Regions from separate parts of the Paenarthrobacter sp. CCNWLY172 genome, predicted to be linked through region 2. Evidence: riboswitches for the same ligand, from Rfam matches in the RefSeq annotation. Region 2 holds a riboswitch; each other region holds the start of a gene.
What was found. A riboswitch is a leader RNA that binds a small molecule or an ion and turns the genes downstream of it on or off. The one in region 2 is predicted to bind S-adenosylmethionine.
Positions count from the first base shown of each region.

Region 1: another riboswitch for S-adenosylmethionine. It lies ahead of WBN73_RS05650 (aminotransferase class V-fold PLP-dependent enzyme); the one in region 2 lies ahead of metX (homoserine O-acetyltransferase MetX).
Region 3: another riboswitch for S-adenosylmethionine. It lies ahead of WBN73_RS08165 (DUF1737 domain-containing protein); the one in region 2 lies ahead of metX (homoserine O-acetyltransferase MetX).

Region 1 is NZ_JBBEGB010000003.1:177,373-181,553, reverse strand. Features, by position in the region: gene rsgA (ribosome small subunit-dependent GTPase A) at 1-352, shown strand, start outside; gene hisN (histidinol-phosphatase) at 407-1,219, shown strand; SAM riboswitch class IV at 1,404-1,517, shown strand; gene WBN73_RS05650 (aminotransferase class V-fold PLP-dependent enzyme) at 1,550-2,959, shown strand; gene WBN73_RS05645 (class I SAM-dependent methyltransferase) at 3,033-3,857, shown strand; gene WBN73_RS05640 (metal-dependent transcriptional regulator) at 3,867-4,181, shown strand, end outside.
Region 2 is NZ_JBBEGB010000002.1:45,482-49,662, reverse strand. Features, by position in the region: gene WBN73_RS03150 (VOC family protein) at 1-168, opposite strand, end outside; gene WBN73_RS03145 (bifunctional o-acetylhomoserine/o-acetylserine sulfhydrylase) at 370-1,710, shown strand; SAM riboswitch class IV at 1,894-2,010, shown strand; gene metX (homoserine O-acetyltransferase MetX) at 2,026-3,147, shown strand; gene WBN73_RS03135 (hypothetical protein) at 3,209-3,616, opposite strand; gene WBN73_RS03130 (winged helix DNA-binding domain-containing protein) at 3,692-4,181, opposite strand, start outside.
Region 3 is NZ_JBBEGB010000004.1:306,304-310,484, reverse strand. Features, by position in the region: gene WBN73_RS08175 (O-succinylhomoserine sulfhydrylase) at 1-878, opposite strand, end outside; gene WBN73_RS08170 (rhodanese-like domain-containing protein) at 879-1,289, opposite strand; gene WBN73_RS08165 (DUF1737 domain-containing protein) at 1,286-1,552, opposite strand; SAM riboswitch class IV at 1,566-1,677, opposite strand; gene WBN73_RS08160 (SulP family inorganic anion transporter) at 1,764-3,467, opposite strand; gene WBN73_RS08155 (NtaA/DmoA family FMN-dependent monooxygenase) at 3,622-4,181, shown strand, end outside.

The DNA of each region.
Region 1 (4,181 bases), on a different contig from region 2:
CGTGACAGGCCGGGGCCGGCATACGTCCTCCTCCGCTTTGGCCCTGAAACTCGCCGACGCCCCGGCCGGCAGTTGGATCATCGATACCCCGGGCATCCGGTCCTTTGGCTTGGCCCATGTGGACCCTGACCGGATTCTGCATTCCTTCCCGGATCTTGAACCCGGAACTGAAGCCTGTGAGCGGGGATGCAAGCACGACGCCACGGCCATCAACTGCGGACTGGATCCGTGGGTTAACAACGGCCATGCAGGACCTTCAGGAGCAGCGCGGTTGGCCTCGTTGCGCCGGTTGCTCGGTGCCGACCCCCGGATGGAAGCAAAGGAGACCAAGGAACTGGGCACCGTCAACTGATCGTTGCGGCTTCACGTCCCCGCTGCAGGGAGCGTTTCAGGATAGTTTGGTGGCATGACCCATCCCGTTTCCACCTACAACGATGACCTGCGCCTTGCCCACGTCCTCGCTGACTCAGTCGATGCCCAGACCATGGACCGCTTCAAGGCCCTGGACCTGAAGATCGAAACCAAGCCAGACCTCACACCTGTCACTGACGCCGACAAAGCAGCGGAGGAAGCCATCCGGGGTCAGCTCTCCCGGTCCCGCCCCCGGGATGCTGTCCTTGGCGAGGAGTTTGGCAGCAGCGGACACGGCTCACGGCGTTGGATCATTGATCCCATCGACGGGACCAAGAACTTTGTCCGGGGCGTACCGGTGTGGGCAACATTGATCGCATTGGTTGATGAGGGTGAACCCGTGGTTGGCGTCGTCAGTGCACCCGCCTTGGGAAAACGCTGGTGGGCTGCCAAGGACATGGGCGCCTACATGGGCCGGTCCCTTGCCGCGGCCACCCGTTTGAAGGTCTCCAACGTTTCCCGCCTGTCCGATGCCTCCTTGTCCTACTCAAGCCTGTCCGGGTGGAAGGACCGCGGAAACCTGGATGAGTTCCTGGGGCTCACAGAGGATGTATGGCGAACCCGGGCCTACGGCGATTTTTGGTCATACTGCCTGGTGGCCGAGGGTGCAGTGGACATCGCGTGCGAGCCTGAGCTGAACCTGTACGACATGGCAGCCCTCGTCCCGATCGTTACGGAGGCCGGTGGCCGTTTCACCTCCCTGGAAGGCGACGACGGTCCGTTCGGCGGCAACGCGCTGGCCACCAACTCCATCCTTCACTCGGAAGTCCTCAAGCGGCTCAACCCGGGCCTGGACGACCTGCTCTAGGCAGGTTCGTTTCAGGGCACGCACGCTGCTTTTCACCGAATATTCGACGGCGGACGCCTCCTTTTCGAGGCGTCCGCCGTTTTTTCTTCGCCAGATCGGCGATTTACAACCCGGCGTAACAAAGTGCTTAACAAAGCGAAGTGACTTTGGAGGGGCCATCGGAGGTGCCCTAACCTTTTTTACAGGTCACGAGTGCCAGCGCTAAACCCCGGTTTGCTGGCCGGCAACCCTCCATTCGCGGCGGGGTGCCCCGGGTGACGACCCGGCCGGTCCGGAACGGATGCGGCAAGCGCGGATCCCCCTCCGGGGATCCCTCTTGAGTGAGGTCCCATGAGCACAGTTACGTTCGACTCAAACATCATTCCGTCTTTCGCCGGTGAAACCCCGTCTCAGGCAGCTCCCGCTGCACGGCCACTCGCCGCCGTCACTGGCGCTGAGCTGCAGGCACCGCTGATCCAGGGCGGCCACGTCCGCTATGCCAATCTGGACTACGGCGCATCGGCTCCGGCCCTGACCATCGTCTCGGCCTACCTCAACGAGGTCCTTCCTTACTACGCCAGCGTTCACCGCGGCGCGGGTTTTGCGTCCCAGATCAGCACCTCGGTCTATGAGAATTCGCGCAGTATTGTCCGTGAGTTCGTCGGCGGGCGTCCCGACGATTCCGTGATTTTCACGCGAAACACCACAGACTCCCTGAATCTCCTGGCAGGCTGCCTTCCGCAGATTGACGGCCGTTTCTCCGGGGAAGTCCTTTATCTGGACATCGAACACCACGCCAACCTTCTCCCTTGGCAGGGTGTCCCGCACCGCAGCGTCGTAGCGGCCACCACGTTGACCGCCACCGTGGACAAGCTCCGCGACGAATTGGCCCAAGGCGGGGTCAGCCTGCTCGCCGTCACTGGCGCCTCCAACGTGACAGGTGAAATCCTGCCGATCGCAGAACTCGCTGCACTGGCGCACGAATACGGTGCCAGGATTGTTGTGGATGCCGCCCAATTGGCACCCCACCGCCGGATCAACATCACGGAGGACGACGTTGACTACGTGGTGTTCTCCGGTCACAAGCTGTATGCCCCCTTCGGCGCAGGCGTCGTAGTGGGGCGCCCGGACTGGCTCGACGCCGGGATCCCCCACCTGGCTGGTGGCGGCGCCGTCCGTGAAGCCCGCCTCGACTCGGTGAGCTGGGCAACGGGCCCTGCCCGCCACGAAGGCGGCTCCCCCAATGTCCTGGGTGCCGCAACCCTCGCCCGGGCCACCCAGGTCCTCGCCGGGCTGGACCAGGAGGCGTGGCACGCCCATGAAGCCGCCATCCGCAGGTACCTGGTGGATGGCTTGGAGGCCATCGACGGCGTGACCGTGCACCAGATCTTCACTGACTCAGATGACACCATCGGTGTGGTCAACTTCTCCGTGGAAGGATTCGACGCCGGACTGGTGGCGGCGTATCTGGCCGCCGAGCACGGAGTTGGCCTCCGGGATGGACGCTTCTGCGCCCACCCACTGCTCAAGCGACTCGGACTTCCCTCAGGCTCCTTGCGTGCCAGCTTTGGCGTCGGCTCCCGGTTGGAGGACGCCACGAGGCTGCTCGCAGGCATCGAGGGGCTTAAGCGCAACGGGTTGGGCTGGGACTATGTGGTGGACGAGGGCCGCTGGGTACCTGCCAACGACCACCGGACCTACCCGGAATGGGCGCCCAACACGCCCGGCACTGCAGGCGCTGCTCCTTGCACTGTTGACTAAACGCGCTTTACCGCGGCTGCGGTAAATTCGTAGGGTATCTTTTGGCGACCCTGTGAAGGAGTTTTTGGTGGCATTGCCCTCTCCGGCCGCCTCCAGCGGACGGCCCGGCGTTCCCGGACCCGCCGGACCGCGTGGTCCCAAGCTCCACGCTGACCGTCGGAACGAGTTCGGCCAGAGCTTCCAGGACGGTGGCGAGCACTACGATCGAGTGCGGCCCGGTTATCCCCGGGAGTCCGTCGAATGGTTTGTTCCCCAGGGGGCCACGACTGCTGCGGATCTCGGAGCGGGTACTGGCAAGTTCACGGCCCTCCTCGTGGAGCGCGGACTGGACGTTGCCGCCGTCGACCCTTCCACCGACATGCTGGAGCAGCTGCGCAAGTCCCAGCCGCACGTCACCGCGCTGGAGGGAACAGCTGAAGCAACAGGACTGACGGACTCAGCATTCGACGTCGTCAGTGTTGCCCAGGCCTGGCATTGGTGCGACCCACTGGCCGCGAGCACCGAGATAGCCCGTATCCTCCGGCCGCACGGGACCTTGGGACTGGTCTGGAACCAGCTGGATACCGACGTGCCCTGGGTTCATCGGCTCTCGCGCATCATGCATGCCGGAGACGTCCACAAGCCAGGTTTCCGTCCACTGATCGGCCCGGAATTTTCCGGCGTGGAAAGCCACTTCACCCGCTGGTCGGATGCCTTGACGCCCGAAGACATCATGGAGCTGACCAAGTCGCGGAGCTATTATCTCCGCGCCAACGACGCCACCAGGGCGAAAGTCATGGGCAACCTGGAGTGGTACCTCTATGAGCATCTGGGGCACGCACCGGGAGACAGCGTTCCACTGCCGTACGTGACGCAGACCTGGCGGGCGTTCAAGGTGCGCGCTGCGCGGCCACGGTAGGCTTGAGGTGTGAAGACCAGTACGCCCTCCTCCTCGATTGAGGACTACGTCAAGGTCATCTACTCGTACACAGAGTGGCAAGACAAGCCGATAACGTCCTCCCAGCTTGCCCAGCGCCTGGGTGTGGCTAATTCCTCCGTGTCTGAAATGGTCCGCAAGCTCAAGGACCAGGGACTGGTGGACCACCAGCCCTACAGCGCCATTCGCCTGACACCCGCGGGCATGCGCCTGGCATTGGCCATGGTGCGCCGGCATCGCCTCATTGAGACCTATCTGGTGGAAGAACTCGGGTACAGCTGGGATGAGGTCCACGATGAAGCTGAG
Region 2 (4,181 bases):
CACTTCCAAGTACTTGTTATCCGCAAGGGGAATGATCATGTTCCGGGTACCGAAGCGCGGGTGCACTCCGCCCCGGACAGCGTCCACTCCCAGTGCCGCGGAAATTCGTTCGGTAGTGGCCAGAAGGCCATCTCGTTCACAGGCGTAAGAGACGTGATCCATGCGCATGGCTTCATCTTGGCACTTTGTGATCGGGGTCTCAGCTAAGTCAAGCCTAACTAAGGTGGGATGTGCATAACCGGTGCCGTGCCGCGTCATGCGGCGACGCTGAAAGACCGAAAGATTCCACCGGCGTCACAAAGCTGTCCAAGGCTCCGGACACTTCCTAGACTGGCCCCAGCTCACACGCAGCACGTTTCCACAGAACCCATGCGCCACGAACAGGAGAACTCCATGTCCCAAGGATGGTCTTTCGAAACCCGCCAGATCCACGCAGGCCAGGAGCCTGACTCGGCCACGGGAGCACGGGCACTGCCGATCTACCAGACCACGTCCTTTGTGTTCCCCAGCGCCGAGAGCGCAGCCAACCGGTTTGCCCTGGCCGAGCTCGCGCCCATCTACACGCGGATCGGCAACCCGACGCAGGATGCCGTGGAGCAGCGGATCGCGAGCCTCGAAGGCGGCTTGGGCGCCCTCCTGCTGAGCTCCGGCCAGGCTGCGGAGACCTTCGCCATCCTCAACATCGCGGAGGCCGGCGACCACATCGTGGCCAGCCCCAGCCTGTATGGCGGTACGTACAACCTGCTGGCGCACACCCTGAAGAAGTTCGGCATCTCGGTAACCTTCGTGGAGGACCCGGACAACCTGGAGCAGTGGCGTGATGCCGTCCAGCCGAACACCAAACTGTTCTTCGGCGAGGTTGTTTCCAACCCGCGCCAGGACGTACTGGACATCGAGGGCGTCGCCCGCACCGCCCACGAGGCCGGCGTGCCACTCATCGTCGACAACACACTGTCCACTCCCTACCTCATCCGTCCCATCGAGTGGGGCGCCGATATCGTGGTCCACTCCGCCACCAAGTACCTCGGTGGCCACGGTTCCGCGATCGCCGGCGTGATCGTGGACTCAGGCAACTTCGACTTCGGCAAGGACCCGGAGCGCTTCCCGGGTTTCAACACCCCGGACCCCAGCTACAACGGTTTGGTCTACGCCCGGGATCTTGGCAAGGATGGGGCGCTCGGCGCCAACCTCTCCTACGTCCTGAAGGCACGCGTCCAGCTTCTTCGCGACCTCGGTTCCGCTGTGTCCCCGTTCAACGCCTTCCTGATTGCCCAGGGACTGGAGACGCTGAGCCTGCGCGTCGAGCGTCACGTAGCCAACGCCACCAAAGTGGCCCAGTGGCTGGAAGCCCACGACGACGTCGAATCGGTTGCCTACGCGGGTCTGCCGTCCAGTCCGTGGTACGACCGTGGCCGGAAGTATGGTCCGCAAGGCACCGGCGCCATTGTTGCGTTCAACATCAAAGGTGGCGTTGAAGCGGGCAAGCGCTTCGTGGACGGACTGGAACTGCACTCGCATGTGGCCAACATCGGCGATGTCCGCTCGCTGGTCATTCACCCGGCGTCCACTACGCACAGCCAGCTGACAATTGAACAGCAGCTGGCGGCCGGTGTTAACCCCGGCCTGGTTCGCTTGTCCGTGGGAATTGAGCACGTGGATGACATCATCGCCGACCTCGAAGCCGGATTCCGGGCCGCCAAGGGAGCCTGAATCCGGACCTGAACAATACGGCGCGACCACGCCCGCCACCTTCCTGGGAGGCCGCCCGGACCGACGATTATTCGCCGGGCGGCATTCCGGAGTGCTGCTTCGTGAACGAAAACGCCCTAAAGCGTCACACTGATGTCACATTCTTCGCCATACCCGCCCTGTATTTCCTAGACTCTTCGTATAGGTCATGAGTGCCAGCGCATAGCCCCGGCTTGCTGGCCGGCAACCCTCCTCCGCGGTGGGGTGCCCCGGGTGAAGACCTGGCCTGTTCGCACCCAAGGCGACGGGCAAGCGCGAGTTTAAGGTGTCAAAGGAATGACCATCACTGCTGCAGCCCTTCCAAAATCCGGAGAAGAAGACGGAACCGTCAAGTACGCCGCCATTGGGCCGCTGGACCTTGAAGCCGGTGGATTCCTTCCCGACGTCGTCCTCGCTTATGAGACCTGGGGGCAGCTGAACGCCGATGCCTCCAATGCCGTGCTCATCCAGCATGCCCTCACGGGCAGCACACACGTAGCCCGGGGAGCTACGGACGAAGAAGGATGGTGGGAGCAGTTGGTAGGCCCCGGTGCCACCATCGACACCACCAGGTTCTTTGTCATCTCCATCAACATCGTGGGTGGCTGCTACGGCAGCACTGGACCGTCCTCGGAGGCGCCGGACGGCCGTCCTTGGGGCTCCCGGTTCCCCTTGGTCACCCTGCGCGACAGCACCGAGGCGGAGGCGCGCCTGGCCGAAGCCCTGGGAATCGAGGCCTGGCATGCCGTGCTGGGCGGTTCCATGGGTGGCGCCCGTGCGTTGGAGTGGGCAGTGACCTTCCCAGAGCGGGTGAAACGCTGTGCCGTGATATCCGTAGGTGCCTACAGCACGGCCGAGCAGATCGCCTTTGCGCAGGCCCAAACCCTGGCCATCCGTCAGGACCCGAATTTCAACAACGGCGACTACTACGGTGGCACTGCCCCTGAACACGGGCTCGCCTTGGCCCGGCGCATCGCCCACATCACCTACCGCTCCGCACTGGAGTTGGACTTCCGCTTTGGCCGTGAAGCCCAGCACCTGGAGACACCTCTTGCCGCTGCGGTCCTGGGGGAGCGTGGCCGCTATCAGGTGGAGAGCTACCTGGACCACCAGGGAACAAAGCTCGTCCGACGATTTGACGCCAACAGCTACATCGCCCTCACTGAAGCCCTGATGTCCCACGACGTCGCACGCGGCCGTGGATCTCTGGAGGCAGCCTTGTCGCGTACCACTGCGGAGTTCTTCGTTGCGGCGGTGGACAGCGACAGGTTGTATTTCCCGGCGCAATCCCGGGAATTGGCGGCAGCCTTGCCGGGTGATGTTCCGGTTCATATCATTGAGGCGCCGATCGGCCACGACGGGTTCCTGACGGAAATCGGCCAGCTCTCAGCACAGCTCCGCGGAGCCTTCTTCGCCTAAGTTGAGTGGCCGTTGCCGGACAGTTGAGTAGCGGCTGCAGGACGCCGGGTTGGCCGCCAGGCTAGCCGTTCATGATGTCGCCGCGCTGCTTCATGTAGTCCTCCATGGCGATCTCCCCGTTGCTGAACTTTGCGTCCAGCTCTGCCAGCTTGCGGGCACGGTAGCCTTGCGGCTCCGATCCGTTGGTGGCCGGGAAAGGCGTGGGGGAGAAAGTGTTCGACGGCGGCCCGGGCTGCGGCGCGTCATCCACAGGGCGGATGACGGTCGGTTCAGACGGATAGCCGGGGTAGTTCTGCGGCGGGTAATTCTGTGCCGGGTAACCGGGGCCGGGCAGGTTCTGCTGCGGGGGATAACCGGGGCTGCGGAAGGTTCCGTTCTGGATCCGGCGCGCGCGGGATCGGTTGTACATGCGGATCCCGAGCGGAATCAGCCACGAGCAGACGATGATCCAGAAGATCAGATTGTTCACAGTGCAGGCCTCCTAGGTCGTATCCCAGCTTAGCCCGGTCGTACGGCGTGAACTCCGGCGCCTGCAATGAGGGCTTCAGAGGAGGCGGGCCTCCATGCCCAGGAACTGCCCATAGCGTTCCACTTCGGCGTCGAGGGCCATCTGTTCGGGAGGGCTTGTGGGCCGGTTCATGCGGACATCCAGGTGGCAGGCTCCGCCGGAGAATCCATGGCGCCACCATCCGGCCAACCTGCCATCCATCAGGACCACGTGCATGGGCCCGTTGTCTTCGGGGAAGTACGGTGCTGTCCCACCCAGATAGTGCCGGGACTGCGAATAGCCCATGACGTATTCGTCGTAGCACTGGATGAGGTCGATGCGGGGGAGTCCTGCGCCAGGCAGACGCGAAGGGCCCCCGGAGTTGGTGAGCTCGACGGCGTCTTCCGGGGCCAGGTAAAACTCCAGGCCGTCCATGGCGAGTGATGCCAGAGCGCCCGGCGATAGCTTGCCGGCCACCTGGATGCCCAGCTTTACGTCCTTCATGGTCAGCCCGGACCACGCGGCGCAGTCCTTGATGGTGGCGGGT
Region 3 (4,181 bases), on a different contig from region 2:
AGCGGGTACTTGACCCAGCTGATGGCAGGCTGCTGCTCGAGCCACTCCGCGATCTTCAAAGCGGATGCCGAGCTGTGGTTCACCCGCAGTCCGATGGTCTCCAACCCCTTGGTCAGCACCCAGGCGTTGAACGCGGAAAGGGAAGGGCCGGTATGGCGCATGAGTTGCTTGACGGGACCATCGATGAACTCTTTGGTGCCCAGGATCGCGCCGCCGAGGACACGGCCTTGGCCATCAATGTGCTTGGTGCCGGAATACACGATGACGTCCGCGCCCAGCTCACCGCAGCGCTGCAGGAGGGGAGTGGCGAAGACATTGTCCACCACGACAGTCGCCCCAGCGGCATGCGCCAGTTCGCTGACGGCGGCGATGTCCACGATCTCCTGCATCGGATTGGAGGGCGACTCAAAGAACACGGCGGTGGTCGGTTCCGAGAGGGCTTCGCGCCACTGCTCCAGATCCGGGCCGTCAACGAACACCGTCTCCACGCCCCAGCGGGGCAGGATCTCGTTGAGGATCACGAAGCAGGAGCCGAACAGCGAGCGCGCGGCTACCACGCGGTCGCCGGCAGCCAGCAAGGCACCCAAAGCGGTGAAGACCGCGGACATGCCGGAGGCTGTCGCAAAGCACGCCTCGGTTCCTTCGAGCAGCCGCAGCCGCTCCTGGAACGTGGCGACGGACGGGTTGCCGTAGCGGGAGTAAACGAAGCGTTCGTCCTCGCCGGTAAATGCCCGTTCGGCAGCGGCAGCCGATTCGTAGACAAAGCCGGAGTTCAGGAAAACGGGCTCGGACGTTTCCTGGAAATTGGTGCGGTCAAGGCCACCGCGAACGGCCTGGGTGTCAGGGCTCCAGCCGGCGGCGTCGGGATTGAAAGTCACTTACTCGGTCCCCAGATTCGTAGGCAGGCCACGGTTCTTCCAGCCGTTTACGGTGCGCTCACCGTAGCGGTCCGGTTCGCCTTCGAAGCCCTCAAGGACGTTGTACGCCGTGAAGCCGGCCTGTGTTGCGGCAATGGCAGCGGAGATGGAGCGCTGGCCGGAACGGCAGATGAACACGAGCTCCACGGCGTCATCCTCGGGTGCCTGCTGCTGCAGGTCCTCGATAAAGCGGGAGTTCGGGATACCGCCAGCCAGGTTCCACTGGATGAACAGGGGATCGTTCTCGGTGGCTTTGGTGTCCGGGATGCCGATGTGGGCCCACTCGCCCTCGGTGCGCACATCCACCAGGATCGCGCCTTCTTCGAGCTTGGCCCACGCGTCCTGTGGGGTCAGGTCACCTGCGTAGCTCATGCGTGGCCCTCGAACGCTTCTTCATCGTCGTAATTCTCAAGTTGGTCCACTGCGTTGGCGACGGCGGCATCAGCATTGGCGATCGCCGCAGGCAGCACAATGGCTTGGGCCACGATGACGTCCGTGCCGTTGAAGGTGGCTGCCGGGCTGCCATGGAGCACATAGCCTTCGGCGAGGGAGTTGTGGATACGCTCGCAGAAATCGCGGTTATCCGGGCCTGTAATCAGGCGGTAGGAGAGTTTTTCTTCAGTGGGTTCAGGCATTGCTGGTGCTCCTCAGTCACGCTTGCAGTTCGAGTTGTCGATACGCCGAGTAGTCACCTGAGGCACCCCGCCGGAGAGAGGGTTGCCGACCAGCAAGTCAGGGCTTTGCGCTGGTACTCATTACTCAAGAAAAACGTAACATCCACGGGCGTCGGGCTGCACTTGCGGGCGGCTGCACCGTCGTCATGTTGCGTAATCGGAGGCTGATCCACTATCGGTCCTTGAGCTCCCGCACTGCCGCGCCGACAGTGGGGTAGAAGTGGTCCGGCGTAAAACGGGCCGCCGTGCCGAGGCGGATCAACTTGTCCTTCACGGGCCCTTTGAGCTCGGCAAACACCAGATCCACTCCTTTTCTGGCCAACCATTCGTCCAGGGTTACCAGGTCATCCAAGGCTGTGGTGTCGATCCCGGTGATCGGTTCGGCGGCAAGGATGATGTGGGTGACGGGCTCCGCGGACTCGTCCGGGGCCTCGTCGAGTTGCTCCCTCACGAAGCTCGCCAGGACCTGTCCGTTGCCGAAGAACAGGGGTGCATCAAACCGGAGGATCAAGAGCCCGGGGATGCGCTTGCCCTCGGGGTGGCGTTCAAGGTCGTGATACCCGGGAAGGCCTTCCTCTGCGCCGAGTTCGGTTCTGTACGGATCCCATGCCCTGCGGACAAAGTCCAGGAGTGCCAAGGCGATGGCCACCACGATTCCCTGGAGGACACCCACCGTCAGCACTCCCAGGAACGCAGCCAGCATCACCACGGACTCGCTGCGGCTCAGCCCCAGGAGCCGCCTGACGCCGGCAGGATCTGCGAGGGCAATGGCCGCGGCGATGACGACGGCGGCCAGGGTTGCCGACGGCAGGTACTCGGTTACTCCCGGAGCCAGCAGCATGAAGGCCAGTACCAGCACGGAGCCCACCACGCCTGTCATCTGGGATTTTGCGCCGGCATCCACGGCTACCGGTGTCCTGGAGGTACTGCCTGAAATGGGAAACCCACCCAAGAGGCCTGTAGCGGCATTGGCTGCTCCAAGCGCTGCCATCTCCCTGTTTCCGGAGACCTTCTTCCCTTCTTTGGCTGCCAATGTTTGAGACAACACGCCAGTGTCAGCGAAAGCCATGAGCGCGATGCCCGCGGCGGCGGGGAGCAGCATCAAAGCGTCGGCCCAGCCAATACCCCCGAGTGCGGGCATGGGCAGGCCCTGCGGCAGGACCCCGGTGACCTTCACGTCGTCGTTGAGCCCGAAGACCGCCGTCGCCACGCACGAGCCAACCACCGCCAACAGGACGCCGGGTACCTTCCACTTCAGGAGCCGGGGGATCCAGATGAGCGCCAGCGACCCCACTCCCAACAACAGCGCGGTGATGTTGACCTCGCCGCCAAGTAACCCGGTAGTAACCTTCGCGAGCTTTTGCCAGACGTCGCCGTCGGCCTCAATACCCAGAAACGCCGGGAGTTGCGAAAGGGCCACCAACAGTGCGATTCCGTTGAGGTACCCGAGCCGGATGGGTTTGGACAGCAGGCCCGTGATGGCTCCCAGTTTCAGTGCCGAGCCCGCAAGCATGAGCGCCCCGATCAACACGGCCAGCAAGCCGGCCAGCGCCACGGATTTTTCGCTGCTTCCCGCTGCCAGCGGCACAATGGCCGCGGCGATCATAGGGGCCAGGGCAGAGTCGGGTCCCAGGACCAGAATGCGGGAGGGCCCCACCACCGCATAAACCAGCAGCGGGACCACTGTTGCGTAAAGCCCGGTGACCGGGGGAAGCCCTGCTGCCTGTGCATAGGCCATCCCGGCGGGCACCAGCAAAGCAAACAGCGCAGCGCCCGCAACGAGATCGTGCCGCAGCCATTCACGCTTGTAGCCCTTGAGGGCCCAGGCGCTGGACAGCCGCTCCTTGGCGGAGGGGCGGGAGGTTGCTGCACTCATACAGCGATCATTCCCGACCCCTGCTGATTGTGGAACACGACATACGCCTTATGTGGAAAATACGGACCGTCTCCGGCCGCGTTCAAATGTGACGCCCCGGGAGCATAATTGACCCAGTACGTCCTCCTGTAACTTCGCATGAAATCAGGTCGCGGTGAACGGACAGAGCAGTTCTACACTCAAGCCCATGCTGCATTTTGGATGGTTTGTGGGCCATGGATTCGGTGTCCAGGGGTGGGGGACGCCCGGTTACGGCCTGGGCTACGACTGGAAGAAGCCAGCCCTGTACCAGGACGCAGTCCGGGCGTTCGAACAATCCGGGTTGGACCTCTTCATCATCGAGGATTCCCTCACCGTGCCGGACACGTATGGCGGATCGGCCGAAGTGTCCCTGGCTCATGCCTCCTTTGCGCCGAAACACGATCCGCTGGCGCTGGTCCCTTACCTGCTCTCCGCCACCGAGCACCTGGGAATCGTGCCGACCGTCAGCGCCTCGTTCTACCCGCCCTTCACGGCCGCCCGGCTTTTGGCCACGTTGCAGCACTTCTCAGAGGGCCAGTTGGGCTGGAACGTCGTCACGTCCGGCAGCGACCTCGCCGCCCAGAACTACGGGTTGGATCAACAGATTGAACACGACCTTAGGTATGAAAAAGCGGAGGAATTCGTCGACGTCGTCAGGCGGCTCTGGCGGAGCTGGGAACCGGGCGCGGTCCT